Regions from separate parts of the Achromobacter sp. 10T422 genome, predicted to be linked through region 2. Evidence: riboswitches for the same ligand, from Rfam matches in the RefSeq annotation. Region 2 holds a riboswitch; the other holds the start of a gene.
What was found. Region 2 has a riboswitch for glycine ahead of AC1DB0_RS16230 (D-amino acid dehydrogenase). Riboswitches for the same ligand answer to the same signal wherever they lie in the genome.

Region 1 (11,419 bases), on a different contig from region 2:
AGACCCTGTCCGACACGTACAACCAGCTGATGCGCCAGTACATGGCGCACACCGAAGACGAAGGTCTGAAGGACGAGCAGGTTGAAGCGATGCTGGACAGCGCCGGCAAGCTGCTGGCGGGCAACCCGTCGTTCAGCATCGACCCCTTGAGCTGGAAGACCGCCAAGGGCGAAAGCAAGCTGAACTTCACGCTGGACCTGGCCAACCCGCCTGACGTCAAGAACCTGACGCCGCAGGAAATTGCGGTCAAGGCCATCAAGCGCATCGACGCCACGCTGATCATTTCCAAGCCGATGGTGCAGGACCTGGTCACGCAGTACGCCATCAAGAAGGAAGGCATTGCCGCCGATCAGGCCGCCAAGGACGCCGACGAAACCGTGCGCCAGATGTCGGGCATGGCCGAAATGTTCAACGTGGGCAAGAACGACGGCGACAACATCGTCGGCAAGTTCACGTTCGCGGACGGCATGGGCAACCTGAACGGCAAGGAAATTCCGGCGGACGAGTTGTTCAGCGGCCTGCTGGGCGCAGCCGGCATGGGCTCGATGGACCACGACGACGAAGACGAATCCATGCCCGGCATGGGCCAGGACGAGCCGGCCGACGGCGCCACGCCTGCCCTGCCCGGCGTGATGCAGGACTTCAACCTGGACACCGTCAGCAGCCTGCTGGACGACATGGGCTACACGGTCAACAAGACCGACGGTGACCAAGGCCCCGTGCTGGTGCTGGACGCTGGCACCACCGGCGCCAGCGATCTGCGCCTGGAATTCCTGTGCAACGACTTCACCGAGAAGTGCCTGGACCTGGTGATGACCGCCACGTACAAGACCAAGAAGCCGGTGACGCTGAAGGCCATCAACAGCTGGAATCAGGAATACCGCTGGACGCGCGCCTACCTGGACGACAAGAACCAGGCCGTGCTGCAGATGGACATGAACGCAGAAGGCGGGATCGGCAAGGACAACCTGCAAATCCTGTTGAACACCTTCATCAGCATCGCTGAAGACTTCAACGACGTCGCCAAGGGCGCATCGGCCAAGTAAGCCTGCCGCGCCAGGGCCACCACCTGGCGCATCGCTCGGCCCCAAAGAAAAACCCCCATCAATTGCTGATGGGGGTTTTTTATTGCCTGAAAGCTAAAGCTAAAGCTGAAGCGCGTGCGCTTATGCGTAGGCTTCGATCGGCAGGCAGGCGCAGACCAGGTTGCGGTCGCCGTAGGCGTTGTCCACACGGCCCACCGGCGGCCAGTACTTGGCCTCGCGCAGCGACGCCACCGGGTAGGCGGCCTGCTGGCGCGGGTAGTCGTGCAGCCATTCTTCGGCCAGCAGCATCTGGGCGGTGTGCGGCGCGTTCTTCAGGACGTTGTCTTCGCGATCGCGTTCGCCACGTTCGACCTGGGCGATTTCCTCGCGGATCGAAATCATCGCGTCGATGAAGCGGTCCAGTTCGGCGACGCCTTCGGATTCCGTCGGCTCGACCATCAAGGTGCCCGCCACCGGGAAGCTCATCGTCGGCGCGTGGAAACCGTAGTCCATCAGGCGCTTGGCGATGTCTTCGGCGCTGATGCCGCTGGTTTCCTTCAACGGACGCACGTCCAGGATGCACTCGTGCGCCACACGGCCGTTACGGCCCGCGTACAGCACCGGGTAGTGGTCACGCAGGCGGGTCGCGATGTAGTTGGCGTTCAGGATGGCGACTTCGGTGGCGCGGCGCAGGCCGTCGGCGCCCATCAGCGCGATGTACACGTACGGAATCGGCAGGATGCCGGCCGAACCGAACGGCGCGGCCGAGACCGGGCCAACCTTCGCGTCGCCGGGCAGCTTGCCCTGCTCGTTCACCACGCCCGGCAGGTACGGCGCCAGGTGGGCGCGCACTGCCACGGGACCCACGCCGGGGCCGCCGCCGCCGTGCGGGATGCAGAAGGTCTTGTGCAGGTTCAGGTGCGACACGTCCGAGCCGAACTTGCCGGGCTGGGCCACGCCGACCATCGCGTTCATGTTGGCGCCGTCCAGGTAGACCTGGCCGCCCGCCTGGTGAACCAGATCGCAGATCTCGGTGACGGCTTCTTCGAACACGCCGTGCGTGGACGGGTACGTGATCATCAGCGCGGCCAGCTTGTCGCCAACCTGTTCGATCTTGGCGCGCAGGTCAGCCAGATCCACGTTGCCGTTGGAATCCGACGCCACCACCACGACGTCCATGCCGGCCAGTTGCGCCGACGCGGGGTTGGTGCCGTGCGCCGACGACGGGATCAGGCAGACGTTGCGCTGATGCTGGCCGTTGGCTTGGTGATAGCCGCGAATCGCCAGCAGGCCGGCGTATTCGCCTTGCGCGCCCGAGTTGGGTTGCAGGCTGATGTTGTCGTAGCCGGTGATTTCGCACAGCGCGGCGGACAGGCGGTCGATCAGCTCGTTGTAGCCCTGGCTTTGCGACGCGGGCGCAAACGGGTGGATCAACGCGAACTCGGGCCACGTGATCGGGATCATCTCGGCCGTGGCGTTCAGCTTCATCGTGCACGAACCCAGCGGGATCATCGTGCGGTCCAGCGCCAGGTCCTTGTCGGCCAGCTTGCGCAGGTAGCGCAGCATGTCGGTTTCGGATTGCACGCTGGAGAACACCGGGTGCTTCAGGATGGCGCTTTCGCGGGCAACCGATGCGGGGATACCGCTGGCGGCGGCGGCGTCCAGGGCGTCGATGTCGAGTTCGACATCATCACGCTCCAGGCCGGCGGCGAACACGTTGACCAGCGCTTGCAGGTCGGCGACGGTCACGGTTTCGTCCAGCGACACGGCCAGGCGCGCGCCGTCAACACGGCGCAGGTTGATGTGTTCGCACTCGGCGGCCGTCAGGATGGCCGGGGTGGCGGGGCCGGTTTCCAGCAGCAGCGTGTCGAAGAACGTGTTGTTCACAACCTTCACGCCCAGCTTCACCAGTTCGGCGCGCAGGATGGCGGTGCTGCGCTGCACGCGCTCGGCAATGCGGCGGATGCCGGCCGGGCCGTGCCACACGGCGTACATGCCCGCCATCACGGCCAGCAGCACTTGCGCCGTGCAGATGTTGGACGTGGCCTTCTCGCGGCGGATGTGCTGTTCGCGCGTTTGCAGCGCCAGACGCATCGCCGGGTTGCCTTGCGCGTCTTTCGACACGCCGACCAGACGGCCGGCCATGTTGCGCTTGAAGGCGTCCTTGCAGGCCATGAAGCCCGCGTGCGGGCCGCCAAAACCGAACGGCACGCCAAAGCGCTGGGCCGAACCGATGGCGATGTCGGCGCCCCACTCGCCCGGGGCGGCCAACAGGGCCAGCGCCAGCAGGTCGGTGGCGCACGCGACGACCGCGCCTTGCGCGTGGGCGGCTTCCGCCAGCTTGCGGTAGTCGGACACGGAACCGGTGCTGTGCGGGTATTGCAGCAGCACGCCAAAGCACTCGGGCAGGCCTTCGGCTTCGTCGCCGACGGTGATCTCGATGTCCAGGCCTTCGGCGCGCGTACGCACGACTTCGATGGTCTGCGGATGCACATGGCGCGAGATGAAGAACACCGGGCTTTGCGACTTGGCGCCACGGCGGGCCAGCGTCATGGCTTCGGCGGCGGCGGTGCTTTCGTCCAGCAGCGAGGCGTTGGAGATGTCCAGCCCGGTCAGGTCGGCGACCATGGTCTGGTAGTTCAGCAGGGCTTCAAGACGGCCCTGCGAGATTTCCGGCTGATACGGCGTGTAGGCCGTGTACCAGGCGGGATTCTCAAGAATGTTGCGCAGCACGACGTTGGGCGTCTGCGTGCCGTAGTAACCCTGGCCGATGTAATTGCGGAAGACCTTGTTGCGGCCCGCGATCTGCTTCAGCTCGGCCAGCACGTCGGTTTCGCTGCGCGAGGGCGGCAGCGCCAGCGGGGCCTGGCTGCGGATCTTCGGGGGCACGACTTCTTCGATCAGGGCGTCCAGGCTGGAGCTGCCAATGACCTTGAGCATGGCGGCCTGGTCGGCGTCAGAAGGGCCGATGTGGCGGGGAATGAAGTCGGTATGGGTGTCTAGGGCGCGCGACATGGGGGAATCTCGGGGTGGTGATGCAGGTTGCGAGGCTGGCGCGCCATACGGGCGGCGGGCCAGCCTCGAAACGGCTTAGCCGTTGGCGACAGCTTCGTAGCCGGCAGCGTCCAGCAGCTTGTCGGCATCCGCGGCGTTGACCGGCTTGATCTTGAAGATCCAGGCGGTGAAGGCCGATTCGTTGATCAGGTTGGGGTTGTTTTCCAGCTCTTCGTTGAAGGCGACGATTTCGCCAGCGACGGGTGCGTAGATGTCGGATGCGGCCTTGACCGATTCAACGACGCCGGCGGTTTCGCCCGCGTTCAACTTGGCGCCAACCTTCACGTCGCCAACGAAGACCAGATCGCCCAATTGATCCTGGGCGGTGTCGGTGATGCCGACGACGAACACGTCGCCTTCAGCTTTGACCCATTCGTGGGACGAGGTGTACTTGCGATCGGTGGGCAGACTCATGGGAACTCCTGAGGGAATGCGGGTAGATGAATGGTGTTGCGCGCCTCGCGCGGGCGGCGCGTGCCCGGACCGGGCAGGCGGCTCGCGCGAAGCTTCGAGTTTACGAGTGTTCGACGGCTTTGCCGTTACGGACGAAAGGCAGCTTGCAGACCAGGGCGGGCACCCATTTGCCGCGGATGTCGACCTCGACGGTATCGCCCGGACGCACGCCTTGCGGCAGGCGGGCAAAGCCGATCGACACGCCCAGCGTGGGCGACATGGTGCCGCTGGTGAGTTCGCCCGTGCCGGCCGGCGTGCGCACGGCCATGTGGGCGCGCATCACGCCGCGCTCTTGCAGCTTCAGGCCGATGAAGGTGGCGGGGGTGGCGAATTGTTCAAGGGCGTCGCGGCCGATGAAACGGCGCTCGGCGTTCTTCAGCGACACGGTCCAGGTCAGGCCGGCTTGATCGGGCTGGGTCAGCTCGTCCATGTCTTGGCCGTACAGGTTCATGCCGGCTTCCAGGCGCAGCGTATCGCGCGCGCCCAGGCCCGCCGGTCGCACGCCTTGCGCAACCAGGTCGCGCCACAGCTGCACGACTTCGGTCGCGGGCAAAACGATTTCAAAGCCGTCTTCGCCGGTGTAGCCGGTGCGGGCCACGAGCGTGTCGCCGTCAACGCGGGCTGCGACAAACGGGGTCAGCGCTTCGGTGGCGGCTTGCCATGCCGGGCGCGCGGCCCAGACCTTGGCGCGAGCGTTGGGGCCTTGCACGGCCACCATGGCCAGATCGCGGCGCGCGGCGATGGTGACGTCGAACTGGCCAGCCTGCTTCACGCGCTGCATCCAGGCGATGTCTTTGTCGGCCGTGCCGGCGTTGACCACCACGCGCCATTCGTCGGCGGCGAAGAAATAGATGATCAGGTCGTCGATGACGCCGCCTTGCGGGTTCAGCATGCAGCTGTACAAGGCCTTGCCAGGCACAGTCAGCTTGGACACGTCATTGGCGACCAGGCGTTGCAGGAAGGCGAAGGCGTCGGGGCCGGTGACGTCAACGTTCAGCATGTGCGACACATCGAACATGCCGGCGTCCTGGCGCACCGCGTGGTGCTCCTCGAGCTGCGAGCCGTAGGCCAAGGGCATATCCCAGCCGCCGAAATCGACCATTCGGGCGCCGGAGGCGATATGTTCTTCGGCCAGCGGGGTGCGTTTGAGGGTTGCGGACATGCGCGGAAACTCCGGGACGGCAATCTTTGCCAGGGTTACGGAATGCCGGTCGTGACAAGCGGACTGCGCCCGCACGGCTACGGCTGAATCTTCCGCCCCTCTGTCCTTTTGCCTGAGAGTTGCCCCGCGTGGCGGGTTTGCACCTTCGGCGCCTGGGCTGCGCGATATGTCCCTTGTTCGAGGGTCGGCGCCAGGTCTCTCCAGAGTACTGTTTTGCCGCATCCACACGGTGAAAAACCGGGACGGGGCAAGCATGTGCGGTATCGGTTACCTGAGCGATTCTGGGCGAATTGCGCCTTCGGCGGCGGCTGATTCGTGGAAACAGCCGCTCTCTCCCGCAAACATGCATGACAGCGGCGAAAGCATACAACGAAAGCCTTGCGCCGAAAACCGAAAAATCAAGCGCGCTACCCCAGCGCGGTATCCAGCAGCATCATCAAAACAAAGCCCAACATCAGCCCGCAGGTGGCGTAGACCTCGTGCCCCTTGCGATGGGATTCGGGAATGATTTCATGGCTGATGACAAACAACATGGCCCCCGCGGCAAAGCCCAGGCCCCATGGCAGCATGGTCGCCGAAAACCCCACGATGGCCGCCCCCAGCACGGCGCCCAGCGGTTCAACCAGCCCCGACAACATGCCCAGCGCCACGGCGAACGCGCGTTTGTAGCCGGCCGCCAGCAGCGCCACCGCCACCACCAGCCCTTCGGGAATGTCCTGAATGGCGATACCCGTGGCCAATGCGGTGCCGCGCACGGGGTCGCTACCCGCATACCCCACGCCAATCGCCAGGCCTTCGGGCAGGTTATGCAACGTGATCGCAAACACGAACAGCCAGGTGCGGCGCAGCCGGTGCGCCTCGATGCCTTCCCGGCCCTTGATGAAGTGTTCGTGCGGCAGGGTGCGGTCCATGATCAGCAGCACGCCCGCGCCCAGCAAGATGGCGGCGCCCACCGTCAGCCCCGCGCCCCACGGCCCCATGCCTTGCGTTTCGGCGGCGGCAATACCGGGGGCCACCAGCGAAAACGCGCTGGCCGCCAGCATCACGCCCGCGCCGAAGCCGAACATGCTGTCCTGGACTTTCTGCGGAATGGTGCGGGCGAAGAGAATGGGCAAGGTGCCCAGCGCGGTCGCGCCAGCGGCGACCAGCCCCCCTAACAGCGCGTCAGCCACGTGCGGCGCATGCTCGTCCAGATACACCCAGAGCTGATGCAGCGCCAGGCAGGACACCATGACGGCAAGCGTCCACACGCTGATGCTCGTGGCCGCAGGCCGCACGCGATGACGGCTGAAAGTGTTCATAGGGCCGCTACCCTCCTTCAGAGAGATAGGCTTAGCCCTTCGCGGCCGCGTAGCGGCGAGCCACTTCGGGCCAGTTCACGACATTGTAGAAAGCGCCGATGTATTCAGGACGGCGGTTCTGGTATTTCAGATAGTAGGCGTGTTCCCAGACATCCAGGCCCAAAATCGGCGTATTGCCGTGCATCAGCGGGCTGTCCTGGTTGGCGCTGCTTTCCACCACCAGCTTGCCGGCGGGCGTTACCGAGAGCCAGGCCCAGCCGCTGCCAAAGCGGGTCAGCGCCGCCTTGGTGAAGGCGTCGCGAAAGGCAGCCAGGCCGCCCAGTTCCGATTCAATCGCCGCGGCCAGCGCGCCGTCGGGCTCGCCGCCGCCTTCGGGCGACATCACCGACCAGAACAGGCTGTGGTTGGCATGGCCGCCGCCGTGGTTGCGGACCGCGCCGCGTATGGCTTCGGGCAATTGGTCCAGGCGGGCCACCAGGGCTTCGACGGGTTCGTCAGTGCTGAGGCCGGCGCCATCCAGCGCGGCGTTCAGGCTGGTCACATAGGTTTGATGATGCTTGCTGTAGTGGATCTCCATCGTCATCGCGTCAATGTGAGGCTCCAGGGCGTCATAAGCGTACGGCAGGGTCGGAAGGGTATAGGCCATGCATGTCTCCGTGGGACTCGCCCTCCCGATGGAGAGGCAATAGTCGATATCGAAAACATAAATGATATGTATTTTTATTTGATATCACAATGGGATTGTTTCAATTCGAGCCAACGGAATGCGCGATGCGCCCGGGCGCCGGGTCCATCCCGCCCGCCCCTCGCCCCCTGCTTACACCGCTTTCCCGCAGGCCACGCCCGAGGCCCAGGCCCACTGGAAGTTGTAGCCGCCCAGCCAGCCGGTCACGTCGACCGCTTCGCCGATGAAATACAGGCCGGGGGTGGTCTTGGCCTGCATGGATTTCTGGTCCAGCCCGCGCGTATCCACACCGCCGCGCATCACTTCGGCCTTCTTGTAGCCAGCGGTGCCGCTGGGCACGAGCGACCATTGATGGATGTCTTGCGCCAGTGCGCGCAGCGTTTTGTCGGGCGCATCCGCCAGACGTAATGCCGCCAGGCCGGGCTTGCCGCCCTGCTCTGCCAGATGCAGCCAGCGGTCGGCCAGCCGTTTGGGCCACAGGCCCGCCAGCACGGTATGCACCTGCTGGCGGTTACCGGATTTTGACGCCAGCAGCTCTTCGGCCAGATCGCGGCCGGGCGCCAGGTCGATCACGATGGGTTCGCCGGGCTTCCAGTAGCTGGAAATCTGCAAGATCGCCGGGCCTGACAAGCCCCGATGCGTGAACAGCAGGTCTTCCAGGAATTCTCCGCGCGTCTTGCCCTGCCCCGTGTGCAGGCCCACTTCCAGCGCCACGCCCGATAGTTCGGACATGGGCTGCCATTGCACGGGGTCAAACGTCAGGGGCACCAGCGCCGGCCGGGGTTCGACCACCTTCAGGCCGAACTGGCGCGCAATCTTCAGGCCGAAGTCGGTGGCGCCCAACTGCGGAATCGCCATGCCGCCGGTAGCCACCACCAGCTTGGCCGCGCGGATCACGCCCTGGCCGGTGCGCAGTTCAAAGCCCTGCTCGCCGTGGCCGATCTCGGCCACTGAGCAGCCCATGCGCCATTGCACATTGCCCGCGTCGCACTCGGCGCGCAGCATGTCGATGATGGATTCGCTGGAATCGTTGCAGAACAGCTGGCCGCGATGCTTCTCGTGCCAGGCGATATGGTGGCGCTTCATCAGCGCCAGAAAGTCCTGCGGCGTGTAGGCCGACAGGGCCGAGCGGCAGAAATGCGGATTGTCGGACAGGAAGTTGGCGGGTCCGGCCCCGATGTTGGTGAAGTTGCAGCGGCCACCACCGGAAATGCGGATCTTCTCCGCCAGGCGCTCGGCGTGGTCGACCAGCACCACGCGCAAGCCGCGCTGACCGGCGACCGCTGCACACATCATGCCAGCGGCGCCGGCGCCGAGTACGGCTACATCAAACATCGAAACTCCAGACCCGCCGGGCCTTATTCTTCAATCAGGCAATCAACGTAGTAGCGCTTCTCGCCATCGGGACCCGGTTCGTCGGCCAGGCCGTGAATGTAGGTTTCGAAGCCCGGGAAGCGCTCGTTGAATTCGCGCGCGAATTGCAGGTACTGCACGATGGTGCGGTTAAAGCGTTCGCCCGGAATCAGCAGCGGAATGCCCGGGGGATACGGCGTCAACAGCACGCCCGTCACGCGGCCTTCCAGCTTGTCGATGTCCACGCGTTCGACTTCGCGGTGCGCCATGCGGGCAAAGGCGTCCGACGGCTTCAGCGCCGGCACCATGTCGCTCAGGTACATCTCGGTGGTCAGGCGGGCGACGTCGCGCGCACGGTAGGCTTCGTGGATTTCCTGGCACAGATCGCGCAGGCCCATGCGCTCGTAGCGGCGATGCACGCGGCAGAAGTCCGGCAGGATGCGCCACAGCGGCTGGTTGCGGTCGTAGTCGTCCTTGAACTGCTGCAAGGCGGTCAACAGCGTGTTCCAGCGGCCCTTGGTGATGCCGATGGTGAACAGGATGAAGAACGAATACAGGCCGGTCTTTTCCACCACCACGCCGTGCTCGGTCAGGTACTTGGACACCAGCGCAGCCGGAATGCCGGTTTCGCCGAAGCTGCCCGACATGTCCAGCCCCGGGGTGATGACCGTGGCCTTGATCGGGTCCAGCATGTTGAAGCCTTCGGCCATTTCGCCGAAGCCGTGCCAGTGGTCGTTGGCTTCCAGAATCCACTCGTCGCGGTTGCCGATGCCTTCGGACACCAGACGGTTCGGGCCCCAGACCTTGAACCACCAGTCGTTCTTGCCGAATTCCGATTCCACCTTGCGCATGGCGCGGCGGAAGTCCAGCGCTTCGCGGATGCTTTCCTCGACCAGCGCGGTGCCTCCGGGCGGCTCCATCATGGCGGCGGCCACGTCGCACGACGCGATGATCGCGTACTGCGGCGAGGTCGACGTGTGCATCAGGTACGCCTCGTTGAAAACGTTGCGGTCCAGTTTGCGGGTCTCGGATTCCTGCACGATGATCTGCGAGGCCTGCGAAATACCGGCCAGCAGCTTGTGCGTGGAGTGCGTGGCAAACACCATCGCGTCCTGGCTGCGCGGGCGGTCCTGGCCAATCGCGTGCATGTCCGTGTAGAACTCGTGGAACGACGCGTGCGGCAGCCACGCTTCGTCAAAGTGCAGCGTGTCGATGTAGCTGCCGAGCTGTTCCTTGATCATTTCCACGTTGTAGATGACGCCGTCATACGTGCTTTGCGTCAGCGTCAGGATGCGCGGATTCTTGTTCACCGCTTCGCGTGCGAAGGGGTTGGCTTCGATCTTCTTGCGGATGTTGTCCGGGTGGAATTCTTCCAGCGGGATCGGGCCGATGATGCCCAGGTGGTTACGCGTGGGGCGCAGGAACACCGGGATCGCGCCCGTCATCGTAATGGCGTGCAGGATCGACTTGTGGCAGTTGCGGTCCACCACCACGACGTCGCCAGCCGCAACGTTGGCGTGCCACACCACCTTGTTCGACGTCGACGTGCCGTTGGTCACGAAGAAGCAGTGATCGGCATGGAAGATGCGCGCGGCGTTCAGTTCGGACTCGGCGATGGGGCCGGTGTGGTCCAGCAACTGGCCCAGTTCGTCCACGGCGTTGCAGACGTCGGCGCGCAGCATGTTCTCGCCGAAGAATTGGTGGAACATGCGGCCCACCGGGCTCTTCAGGAACGCCACGCCGCCCGAGTGCCCGGGGCAGTGCCAGGAATACGAACCGTCTTGCGCGTACTTGACCAGCTCGCGGAAGAACGGCGGCGGCAGCGAATCCACGTAGCTGCGGGCTTCGCGGATGATGTGGCGCGCCACGAATTCGGGGGTGTCCTCGAACATGTGGATGAAGCCGTGCAGTTCGCGCAGGATGTCGTTCGGAATGTGTTCCGACGTGCGCGTCTCACCGTACAGATAGATGGGGATATCGGCGTTGCGAAAGCGCAGCTCGCCGATGAACATGCGCAGGTTCTTGATTGCGCTGGCCACGTCCTCGGGCGAATCCACGTCGAACTCTTCATCGTCGATCGACAGGATGAAGGCGCTGGCGCGGCTTTGCTGTTGCGCGAACGAACTCAGGTCGCCATAGCTGGTCACCCCGATCACCTCGACGCCCTCGGCCTCGATTGCAGCTGACAAGGCACGAATACCCAAACCGGACGCGTTCTCCGAACGGTAGTCCTCGTCGATGATGAAAATGGGGAAGCGGAATTTCATGCAGGCGCTCCTGGGGGCAAGGCGGGATCGGACGCGGTTCGCAGCCCGAATGTACTTCTAGTAAAAATCCGCCTGATGACAGACGGCGCGAGCACCCGCCGGGAAGCGGGAATGGCGGA
Region 2 (11,419 bases):
GCGAATCTGATTCGGCGGCAGGATCTGCATCGCTGCGGTAGACGTGGGCATGGGAAACGACGCAAAGAACATCGCGGGCAGCAAGAGCGCCACCGACACGCCCACGCTGTCCACCTGTGTGAACGCCACCGCCGGCAACGCCATGCCCACGGCGCCGATCACGCCTGCGCGCAGCGGCGCATCGCGATAGCCGCGCTTGGCCAGCGCATCCATCAGCCAGCCGCCGCAGAACACGCCCGCGGTGTTGGCCACCAGCACCACCACGCCCAGCATGTACCCCACGTCCACGGGCGACATGCCGAACTTGCGCATGTAGAAGGCGGGCGTCCAGCCCAGCAGCGCAAACAGCACCATGGCGTAAAACGAAAAGCCCAGGTAGTGGCAAAAGAAGGTGCGGCGGTGGCGGCCCAGGAAACGGAAGGTGTCGCGGATGGTTGGTTTTTTTGCCTGGCCATCGGCGCTGCGGCGCAGGCCCAGCCGTTGCGGGTCACGCACCGTCAACAGAATCAGCAATGCCACCAGCAAGCCCGGCAGCCCCACGATGAAGAACGTCACCTGCCAGGGCCGCATCGCGCCTATCCACGGCACCACCACGCTGTCCACGCTCTTGAGCAGATTGATGACATAGCCGCCTATCAAAAACGCCATGCCGCCGCCGATGAACGAGCCGATCGAATAGATGCCCACGGCGCGGCCCAGCTTGTCGCGCGGAAACATGTCGCTAAGCATGGAATAGGTGGCGGGCGACAGCGCGGCCTCGCCCACGCCCACGCCAATGCGCGCCAGGAACATGTGCGCAAAGTTGCGCGACAGGCCACACGCGGCCGTCGCCAGGCTCCAGAACGCCACGCCTATCGCGATGATCTTCGGGCGCGAATAGCGGTCGGCCAGCAAGGCGATGGGGATGCCCATCACGGCGTAGAACAAGGAAAACGCCAAGCCGTGCAACAGGCTGAACTGCGTGTCTGACAGCTGAAGATCGTGCTTGATCGGTTCGATCATCAGCGCCAGGATCTGTCTGTCGACGAAGGAAAATATGTACGCTAGCATGCATATCACGACGACGTACCACTCGTAGGCGTAGCTTCGTTTCGTCACTTGCGGCAGCGTGGCGTCAGTCATTTTTTTCCCTGGTAGTTGTCCGTCTTTTGTAGGTCTTTGCGCAGCCAGGCTCTATACGCCGGACGCAACGACTGTTCCCACCGCGCAGGAAAGCATGTTCAACGACACCTATCCGCTGAACCGCCATTGCTTGCTGAACTCGGGCAACGCCGCCGAGGTCAAGGATCAGGTCAGCCAACACCTGTGGTCGCATCGCATGTGCGTCGCCCAGGGAAAACCCTTGCAGTCGCGTCTGTACGGCGTGTTCTTCGGCAACGCGGCGCTGTTCGATCTGCACTACGGCGCCGAAGTTGAAATTGACGCGGGCGACATCGCCAGCTACTACCTGATCCGCATCACGCTGCAAGGCTCGGGCCTTGTCACGCTGGGCAAGCGCAGCGCGTTGATGCAGGCGGGCAGCCTGACGATTTCGTCGCCATCCGAGCCCAGCGTGATCAGCATCGGCCGCGACTGCCGCAACCTGATCCTGCGTGTCGAACGCCAGGCGCTTGAGCACCAACTGCAACGCCTGCTTGACCGCCCCATCAAGCAGGCGCTGGTGTTTGATCTTGAAGTGGATGCCGACGCGCCGGGCCTGGCCGCCGTGCGCGAAACGCTGGACTATCTTTGCCGGCTGTACCAGCACCCCGCCATCGACGGCGTCACGCAGACGCTGGCAGCAGGGTTTTCCGATTACTTGCTGGCCTTGCTGCTGACCCAACTGCCTCATAACTATTCCGAGTCGCTGCGCGCCCAGCGCGGCCAGCCCCTGCCGCAGCATGTGCGGCGCGCGCGGGAATACATCGAGCACCATCTTGACGAGGCCATCTCGCTGGCGGATCTGGCCGCGCATTGCGGCGTATCGATCCGCACCTTGCAGAACGGATTCACCCAGTTCTTGAAGCAAAGCCCCAGCGACTATGTGCGCAACCAACGCCTGACGCTGGTGCATGCGGCGCTGGAAGCGGCGCGCGCGGGCGACAACGTCACCGACATTCTGCTGCGCCACGGCGTCACCAGCTTCGGGCATTTCGCAACCCATTACCGCAAGCGTTACGGCTGCCTGCCGTCGGATACCTTGCGCCAGCACAGGCCCTAGGCGTCAGCGCTGGCGGCCTTGGCTGCGCTGTCGGCCCTGGCTGCGCTGTCGGCCTTGGCTGCGCTGTCGGCCCTGGTTGCGCTGACCGGCCTGCGTGGCTCGGCTTGCGCGGCCCGGCCTGCGCGGCTCGGCCTGCGCGGCTCGGCCTGCGCGGCCCAGCCTGCGCGGCCCGACCATTCCCTTGCCGGATTGGAATGGCGCTTGCGCGTTTGGCGCAGCGCCGCGTGGCGCTCCGCCGCTAGGATCAAGGCTCCATCGAAGGAGCTTTGATCATGCGAATCAGCGTAATAGGCGGCGGCCACGGCTGCTACGCGGCGGCGGCCGAACTGGCGGAACGGGGGCACGAGGTGCGCTGGTGGCGCCGCGACACTGCCGCGTTCCAAGGCTTGCGAGACGCGGGCGCGCTGACCGTCACCGACTATCGCGGCACGCGCCAAGTACCGCTGGGCAAGGGGCCAGGCCAACTGGAACTAAGCGCCTCGCTGCCCGACGCAGTGGCCGACGCGCAAGTGCTTGTCGTCCCCCTGCCTTCAACCACGCACGACGCGCTGGCGCCGGCATTGGCGCCGCTGTTGCAAGACGGGCAAGTGGTGTTCCTGCCGCCCGGCACATTCGGCAGCTACGTCTTTGCGCGCGCCCAGAAAGACGCCGGCAACACCGCGCGCGTGGCCTATGCAGAAACCGGCACCCTGCCCTATCTGGCCCGCAAGCACGGGAACACGGTCGTGATCAGCGGCTACGCCACGCGGCTGCCCACGGGCGTGTTCCCCAGCCGCTTGTCGGACGAAGCGTTGGCGCGGTTGAAGCAGGCTTACCCCAGCATCGAACCCATTGAAGACGGCCTGTCCGGCGCGTTGATGAACGCTGGCCCCATCATCCACCCGCCACTCATCATGATGAACGCCGGGCCGTTGGAACACTTCGACAAATGGGACATCCACAACGAAGGCACGCAAGCGTCCATCCGCCGCGTGACTGACGCGCTGGACGCCGAACGCATCGCCATCCGTGTCGCGCTGGGCTACGCCGCGCCGCACTTCCCGCTGGCCGACCATTACGCCAGCGAGGGCGACGAATGGATGTACGGCCGCGGCGCGCACGGCAAGCTCACAGACAGCGGCGACTGGCGGGAAACCATCAACCTGCACACGCATCGCTACATGCTGGAAGACACGCGGCTGGGCCTGTCTTTCCTGGTGTCGATGGGACGTTGGGCAGGCGTGCCAACCCCGGTTGCACAGGGGCTGCTAAGCGTTGCCAGCGCCATCACCGGCCGCGACCTGTACGCCGAAGGCCGCACGCTGGAACGCCTGGGGTTGGACCGCCTGTCGCGCCGCGGCATGGCCGAGCTGCTGGCGCAAGGATGCTGAACATGGACGACAGAATCTGCGTGGTCGGCGCGGGCCGCATGGGCGAAGGCATTGCGTTGTCGTATGTGCACGCGGGGCGGGACGTGACGCTGATCGACATCAAGCCCCGCAGCGCGACCGAGCAAACCGAGCACGACGCACGCGTGCTGGCCAACCTGCAACGCGAACTGGCCACGATGACGCGGCTGGGCCTGCTGGATGCCGCCCAAGCTGACCTTGCCATGCGCCGCGTGCGCCTGTGCGGGCGCGATAGCGCGGCGGCTGACCTGTATGCGGCACGCATCGTCTTCGAAGCCGTGCCCGAACGGCTGGACGCCAAGCGCGATGCCTTCCTGTGGCTTGCGCAAGCCTGCGCGCCCCACACCGTCATCGCGTCCACCACATCCACCTTTCTGGTGACCGAACTGGCGGAACTCGTGGCAGGCCCGGAACGATTCCTGAACGCGCATTGGTTGAACCCCGCGCATCTGATCCCGCTGGTCGAAGTGAGCCGTGGCCCGAAGACCAGCAACGACGCGCTGCAACGCCTGCTGAACGTCTTGCGGCAAGCCGGCAAGGTGCCCGTGCAATGCGCCCCTGCCGCGGGCTACATCGTGCCGCGCATTCAGGCCTTGGCGATGAACGAAGCCGCCCGCATGGTCGATGAAGGCGTGGCCAGCGCCGAAGACATCGACACCGCCGTGCGGCTGGGTTTCGGCCTGCGCTTCTCGGTGCTGGGCCTGCTGGAATTCATCGATTGGGGCGGCGGCGACATCCTGTACTACGCCTCGCGCTATCTGTCCGCCGAAATCGGCCCGCGCTTCGCCGCGCCGGATGTCATCGCCCGCAACATGGAACAAGGGCGTAACGGGCTGCGCGATGGCCAGGGCTTTTACGACTACGCCGGGGTGGACGTGGATGCCTACAAGCTGGAACGCCTGGGCGAATTGTGCAAACGGCTGGAGCTGATGGGACTGCTGCCGCGCTTTGATGCGGCGAAGGCTGCCGCCGGTTCGAACCGGACCAGCGGTTAGCGGTTGGCGATTGGCGGATCGCAGTTCGCGGTTCGCGGGTCGCAGGTCGCAGACAGCGCTTAGCGGATCAATTCCTCCAGAATCTGATACGCCAGCCGCACACGCGCTTCGTTCGGATAGTTCTTGTTGGCCAGGATCACCACCCCGACCTTCCTGGCCGGCACGAACGCCACGTAACCGCCGAAACCGTTGGTCGACCCCGTCTTGTTGATCCACACATCATCGCGCGGCGCGGACGGCGGCGCGAGCGCGGTGACCGGGTGGCTCTGGCTGTTCAGCGTCCCCGCGTTGGCCGCCAGCAGCGCGTCCAGCGTGGCGGGATACGCCAATTGCTCCCACGCCAAGTCTTGCGTCATGTCGCCCACGCGGTAGTACCCGACATGCGTCTGGCGAATCGCGCGATGAATGGCATCATTGCCCGCGGCGTTCATGTTCGCATCCACAAAGCGGATCAAGTCACGCGCGCTCGTCTTCACGCCATACGCCTCGGCCGCCAGCACGCCCGGGTTCACGCGCACGGGCGCATCCTGCTTGTTGTAGCCCTGCGCATAATCGCCCATCTTCGCCGCCGGCACGTCGATGTAGGTGTGCGACAAGCCCAGCAACGGAAACAGCGTCTTTTCCATGGCCTGCGTGAACGGCTGATCCAGGCTTTTGGCCGCCACCACGCCCAACATGCCGATGCTGGGATTCGCATAAGTCCGGTAGGTGCCTGCGGCGTACTGCGGGGTCCAGGCTTTCAAGTAATCCATCAACTGCGCGTCATTGCACACCGCGTCCGGCACCTGCAACGGAAAGCCGCCACCCGTGTGCGTACCCAGATGAATCAGGTTCAGTTTGGCGAATGCCGAGCCCTGCAACGCGGGAACGAAACGCGCCGGGCTATCGCCCAGCGACAGCTTGCCCAGCGCTTCTGCGTAGGTGGCCAAGGTCGCCGTGTAGGTCTTGCTGATCGAACCCACTTCAAACAACGTGTCGGGGCTGACCTTCGCCTTTGTCTGACGCGACGCCACGCCGTACTGGTGAAATTCGTGGCGGCCGTCGCGGGTAATGGCAATCACCAGGCCCGGCACGTCGTGTTCCTGCATCAGCGCCTGCGCTGCGGCATCGATCTTTTGGTCGGTCGCAGAGGGCGCCGCCATCGCGGGCGGCACAGACGCCATCGATGAAAAAACGGCCAATGCCAACAACATCGTGCGTCGCATCGCGGGAAAGCTCATTCTTTTCGTCCTATTTTTATCAGACAGCTACGCGCGCCGCCGGCAACATAGTACTAACCCTGAATCAAATGCGACAGAAACTTGGCTATTCTCTACTCCGTCGTTTTAAAACCGCGTAGAAGAGACTGGCCCTTGCGGCCAGCGCCGACGGAGCAACCGCCCCGGAAACTCTCAGGCAACAGGACTGCGCGAGTCTAGACAATCTGGAGAGAGGCGCCGTGCGCGCCCACCGAAGGGGAACCCGCCGCCGTCAGCGCTGCGGGTGAAGCTCTCAGGTACAGAGACAGATGGGGTGCTGCGGCCTAGATGGGCCGCTGCCACACCGTCTGGAGCCATCATGCCCCGCATCGCCATCATTGGCGCCGGTATCACCGGCGTCACGTCCGCCTATGCCTTGTCCAAACTGGGTTACGACGTCACCGTCTACGACCGCCAGCGCTACCCCGCCATGGAAACGTCCTACGCCAACGGCGGGCAGCTATCGGCCAGCAACGCCGAAGTCTGGAACAGCACCGCCACCATCCTGAAAGGATTGCGCTGGATGTTGCGCAAGAACGCCCCGCTGCTGCTCAACCCCAAGTTCAGCTGGCACAAGTATTCGTGGCTGGCGCAGTTCATGGCGCAAATCCCGAACTACCGCGACAACACCATCGCCACCACCCGCCTGGCCATCGAAGCGCGCCAACACTTGTTCGACATGGCCGATGCAGAAGGCATTGATTTCGACCTGGAACGCCGGGGCATCCTGCACATCTATCACGACGCCGCTAGTTTCGACACCGCGCGCCGTTCGAATGCATTGCTGGAAGCGGGCGGGCTTGAACGCTACGCAGTGTCCAGCAGCGAAGCGCGAGACATCGAACCCACCCTGCAAACCGGTTGCTACGGCGGCTTCTACACGCCATCCGACGCCACCGGCGACATCCACAAATTCACGCGCGGCCTGGCCGCCGCCTGCGAACGCCGGGGCGTCACCTTCGTGCAAGACGCCGACATCGACAACATCAGCCGCGACAGCCGGCCGTACGTGCTCGACATCCTGCGCAACGGCGGCACACAACGCGAGCAACACGAAGCCCACGCCATCGTCGTCTGCGCGGGCGCCGCCAGCCGCAAATTCGCCCAGCAACTGGGTGATTCGCTGAACATCTATCCGGTCAAGGGCTATTCCATCAGCGTCCACCTGGACGACGCAGAAAGCCAGGCCGCCGCGCCGCGCGTCAGCCTGCTGGACGAAGCCGCAAAAATCGTCACCAGCCGCCTGGGCGACCGCTTCCGCGTGGCCGGCACGGCGGAATTCAACGGCTTCAACATGGACATCCGCGCCGAACGCGTCCAACCCCTGATCGACTGGACCCGCAAGCACTTCCCCAACGTGAAGACGTCCCGCGTGGTGCCCTGGTGCGGCCTGCGCCCCATGACCCCCAACATGATGCCGCGCGTCGGCCCCGGCAAACGGCCCGGCGTGTTCTACAACACCGGACACGGGCATTTGGGGTGGACGCTGTCGGCAGCAACGGCGCAGATGCTGGCGGCGAGCGTGGGGCGTGCGCTGCCGGTGGGGTGAGGAAGGGGGGATTGCGGTAAGCCGAGAAGCGCAGAGGACAAGATCGTTGCGCTTCGCACGATGGGCCCGCGGAAGGCATTTCACCTTCTGCGGGTTTCAACGCGTTAGCCGCGCCGGGTCAATTCGTGCACGGGCAAAAAGCCTTACCCCTGCAAGGTCTCGAAAAACGATTCAGCCTCATCACCATTCCCAAGCACCTTGGCAGCTTCACGAATCGCCGCCTCCCGATACTTCGGCTTAAGTTCCCAATCATCGTCCCGCAAGTCTTCATCGGCGTCATGAAACACGACGCCAATCGCAGCCGCTGCCGCCGCGAACGTCAGCAGGTCAGGCGCAAATTCATCGGCGGTCCAAGACCCCGCGCCATGGCGCGCGAACAGTATCTGTCCGGTTTGAGTCTCCAGAATGAACGGGTCGGCGTTCATATCTGCGATCACCAGCCATTCATCCCGCCAATCGGCTACGCGCTGGCCGTTTGACGCATCCCATCGATAACCGGCTTGCAGCGTCCACAGGCGATGCAGCGGCGGAAAACTGATTGCGGTCTCTGACAGCGTGATGCCCACCGGGCCGACGTTCTCGTGATAGGTCTCGCCCCAGGGGCCGATCTGCTCGTAGAAGTCAGCCAATGATTCAGGCAACGGAATATCGCCGGTCCATGCGCTGCGGGGTTGCGGGCGCAGTTCGCCGAACAGGGAAAATTGTTCTCGGATCTTGGGAATGGAAATCATGGCGGCAATGGGCAAATGCGGGAAGACGAATGCCGGGGATTATCGCCGCTCGGTAACGGTGCGAGAAACCGAAGGGGCCGCCATCAGTAAGTCATAGGGGTTGATTGCCCCGCCGTCATAAATTCCATAGTGCAAATGCGGCGGTGTGCCCTTGGCGTTGCCGGTATTGCCCACATACCCCAGCACATCGCCTGGCGCGACCAATTGTCCGCGCTGGATATCTGCATAGCCGTCCAGGTGCGCGTAGTAATGCCGCTGGCGGCCGGGCCCCAGCACCCACACCACTTGCCCGCCCAGATTGTTGGTGCCGACCTGCATGACGACGCCTTCCGTCGTGGACAGCACGGGCGTCCCGCGCGCCGCAAAGATGTCGATGCCTTCATGCCGCCGCCCGCCCGCACGCGCCGCGCCCCAGGTATCGGCCAGCCGCGCAGGCGTGACGCCCTGCACAGGAACCGGCAAAGCGGAAGGCGCTTCCTGCCATGCCAGCCGCGCCATATGCCACGGCGCGCGCGCGGCATCCGGCAGCCGCGGCCATGCCCAAACTGCCAGCGCGGCGCCTAAAGCCAGGACGACGACACGCCGAAGAAAACGCCATAGGGGGTGTGCATTCATGAAGGGTTCGACGCTTGCCGGACGGCGGGGTTCCCCGCCCAAGCGCAATGCGAAGTCGCTATGCGCCTGAGCCTAACTTCTGGTTTCCTACTTTTTCAGATAGCTCTTGTTGCCGGAGTCCGTCATGCAATAGCGGCCTCCACGCGGACCTGTGCAATAGGTTCCGCTCCGGCAACTGCAACCTGACGATGACGCACCGGGCGCAGCCGGTGGTGCCGGCATCAGACGTTGCATGCCCGATCCCCGCTCGGCTGAGCACGAACGCTTGGATGCGCTGACAGAACCGTCATTGCAAACGAAAGTCTCGCCCTGACAATGCGACACGCCGCCCTTGCGTCCACTGCAAGGCTGATTGGCCGCCAGGGCCGGCGCGCAAAGCACTAACGCAAGTCCCAAAGCGATCCCGTGCAAGGATCTCCGAATCCAGCAAGCAGGCACGTCTGTCTCCCGTCAGAACGAGTGGCTTCAACGTGGCGCCATGCTGCATGGCTTGTCACAGCGCCGGGCGGCGTATCGTAACGCAGCCCGTGCGCCTTACACGAACACCAGACAAACCGGCGTCGCCACCTGGGCGACCACGTCCGGGTCTCCCAGGCGCCCGCTCGCACCATCTACGCGCAGGCGCAGAATCGAGTCGCCCTTTTGGTTTAGCGCATACACGCTGCCGCCGTCTGGCGACATGCTTAGCGCGCGCGGGAAGCGCAGCCCTTCGGTCCAGGTTTGCACACGGGTCAGCGCGCCGTCTGCGCCGACGGCGAAGACGGCGATGCTGTCTGCCTGGGGGTGGTCGTTCTGCACGCGGCGCGTGGACGCATAGAGGTAGCGGCCGGACGGATGGATCAGCAGAGACGCCGCATTGGCCACGCCGGTGAAGCCTGCGGGCGTGGCCGGCACGATGTGGCGCGGTTCCAGGACGCGGCCTGCACGGGCGTCGTATCCCAAGCACGCGATCGTGGCGTCCAGCTCGTTGACGACATACAGCAGCTTGCCGCCAGGATGCAGCGCGAGGTGCCGGGGGCCGCTGCCGGCCGGCAATGCCGTGCGGCCGGCCAGCGCCATGCGGCCCTCTTCCAGGGTGAACAGATTGATGCGGTCACTGCCCAGGTCGGTGGCCAGCACGCGTTGGCCGGTGGGGTCGAACAACACCATGTGCGGATGCGCGGATTCCTGTTCCGGGCGCGGGCCGGAACCGGTTTCCTTGACGATGCCTGAGACGGAATCCAGCGACCCGTCGAGATGGATTGGCAACACGTTATAGGTGCCACCCAGGTACTGCGCGGTGACCAGATGGCGGCCGTCGGGCGATACGGCCAAGTGTGCGGGCGCGGTGCTGGCCAACGACAGCGGCTGCCGGTTCAGCAGGTGCAACGTGCCATCGTTCTCATTGATGGCATAGGCTTCCGCGGTGCCTCGGGGCAGGCCTTCCCAGTGATCGATTTCATTGATGGCGTACAGAAATCGTTGTGACGGATGGACCGCAAGGAACGACGGATTGACGCTTTGCACGACCTGAACCAGGCGCCATTCGTCCGCGCGCAATGCAAAGACGTGGATACCTGCGGAAGGCGGCCCGCCGGCGGTGCCGCCCGGCGCGTCATGCGTGTAGGTGCCCACGTAGGCAAAGCGGGCAGGGTCCGCGGCAGATGCCGTGGCGCCCATCGCCGACAGCCACGGCCCCACCGCGCCTGCGGCCGATAAGCCGCCGGCGAACTGAATGAAGGATCTGCGCGGCGCACTCGAAAGGGAGTTCATGACAGGTTCCGGCAAGGCAAGCCGCGCGCCATCATGGGCGCACCGACATCGCGTGGTGGAAGATATTGTTGGGATCGTAGCGGCGCTTGACCTGTTGCAGGAAGGGGTACAACCCGCCGTCGCCGTAATACAGCTGCGGCCAGAACGGATAGGCCAGCATGTCGCGGTCGGGGTAGTTGATGTAGCACCCCTGATAGCGGCTGCCCGGATACGGCGTGCCTGCGTAGGCCGCGTCCAGCCCCGGGCCGGTATAAACGTCGCGATAGAAATCCGCCATCCAGCGCAAGTGCATGGCGTCGTGATCGGCGTTGTTCCAATAGGTTTGATACTGAAGCTTCATGACGGAGCCGCGCTGATGAACGGCCGTGTCCCGTAAGCGTTCAGGCCGGTTGATGGCGCCTCCATACGAATCCACCTGCAACAGCGACTGCCGCAGATCGGCGCCAGGCACGTCACGCGTCAGGTGCGCGTAAATGCGCGCGGACTCGTGCGCCGTGAAGTTGCCCTTCATATAGGCCGACTTGTATTTGCCCCGCTGGTTCGGCCCCGAGCCGTTCAGCGTTTGCGTGGCCGCGAGCCAGTCATAGCGGATGACGGTGTGGGGTTCGCTACAGAGCAAGTCGCCGCCCAAGCGCGGACGCGGCAGGCCCGGCGTGGTGGCGCGCGCGGCAACGGGCGAACACGGGCGAAGGCGGACGAGGAAGTCTTGCAGCACGCTCAAGTTACGGCACGTGCCATCCGGATTGCAGAACTGCACAATCATCACGATCTGCCCGGCGGCTTGATGCGTGAGCTTCAGCAATGAAAACATGCCCCAGGTGTCGGCGTCCCGGCCCCGCGTATCCCAGTAGCTGCCGTAGAGATCCAGCAACTGCGCAAAGCGGGCGGGCGTCATGCCCGCCCAGTCGAACGCAACGGTGGCGATGGCCACTTCGCGCGGCGCTTGCGGCA

Region 1: it holds a riboswitch for glycine, as region 2 does, so the genes downstream of both, gcvT (glycine cleavage system aminomethyltransferase GcvT) here and AC1DB0_RS16230 (D-amino acid dehydrogenase) in region 2, are expected to answer to the same signal.

Annotation. Positions count from the first base shown of each region.
Region 1 covers NZ_JBFTHD010000009.1:115,611-127,029, forward strand. The annotation lists gene AC1DB0_RS24215 (DUF945 family protein) at 1-1,046, shown strand, start outside; gene gcvP (aminomethyl-transferring glycine dehydrogenase) at 1,167-4,040, opposite strand; gene gcvH (glycine cleavage system protein GcvH) at 4,116-4,493, opposite strand; gene gcvT (glycine cleavage system aminomethyltransferase GcvT) at 4,594-5,694, opposite strand; glycine riboswitch at 5,785-5,908, opposite strand; glycine riboswitch at 5,943-6,042, opposite strand; gene AC1DB0_RS24235 (ZIP family metal transporter) at 6,102-6,995, opposite strand; gene AC1DB0_RS24240 (superoxide dismutase) at 7,027-7,641, opposite strand; gene AC1DB0_RS24245 (BaiN/RdsA family NAD(P)/FAD-dependent oxidoreductase) at 7,813-9,015, opposite strand; gene AC1DB0_RS24250 (arginine/lysine/ornithine decarboxylase) at 9,039-11,300, opposite strand.
Region 2 covers NZ_JBFTHD010000005.1:573,101-584,519, reverse strand. The annotation lists gene AC1DB0_RS16260 (spinster family MFS transporter) at 1-1,122, opposite strand, end outside; gene AC1DB0_RS16255 (AraC-like ligand-binding domain-containing protein) at 1,217-2,200, shown strand; gene AC1DB0_RS16250 (hypothetical protein) at 2,219-2,470, shown strand; gene AC1DB0_RS16245 (NAD/NADP octopine/nopaline dehydrogenase family protein) at 2,473-3,570, shown strand; gene AC1DB0_RS16240 (3-hydroxybutyryl-CoA dehydrogenase) at 3,564-4,583, shown strand; gene ampC (class C beta-lactamase) at 4,643-5,788, opposite strand; glycine riboswitch at 5,910-6,000, shown strand; glycine riboswitch at 6,001-6,100, shown strand; gene AC1DB0_RS16230 (D-amino acid dehydrogenase) at 6,141-7,370, shown strand; gene AC1DB0_RS16225 (SMI1/KNR4 family protein) at 7,514-8,101, opposite strand; gene AC1DB0_RS16220 (M23 family metallopeptidase) at 8,141-8,716, opposite strand; gene AC1DB0_RS16215 (lactonase family protein) at 9,251-10,468, opposite strand; gene AC1DB0_RS16210 (FAD-binding oxidoreductase) at 10,500-11,419, opposite strand, start outside.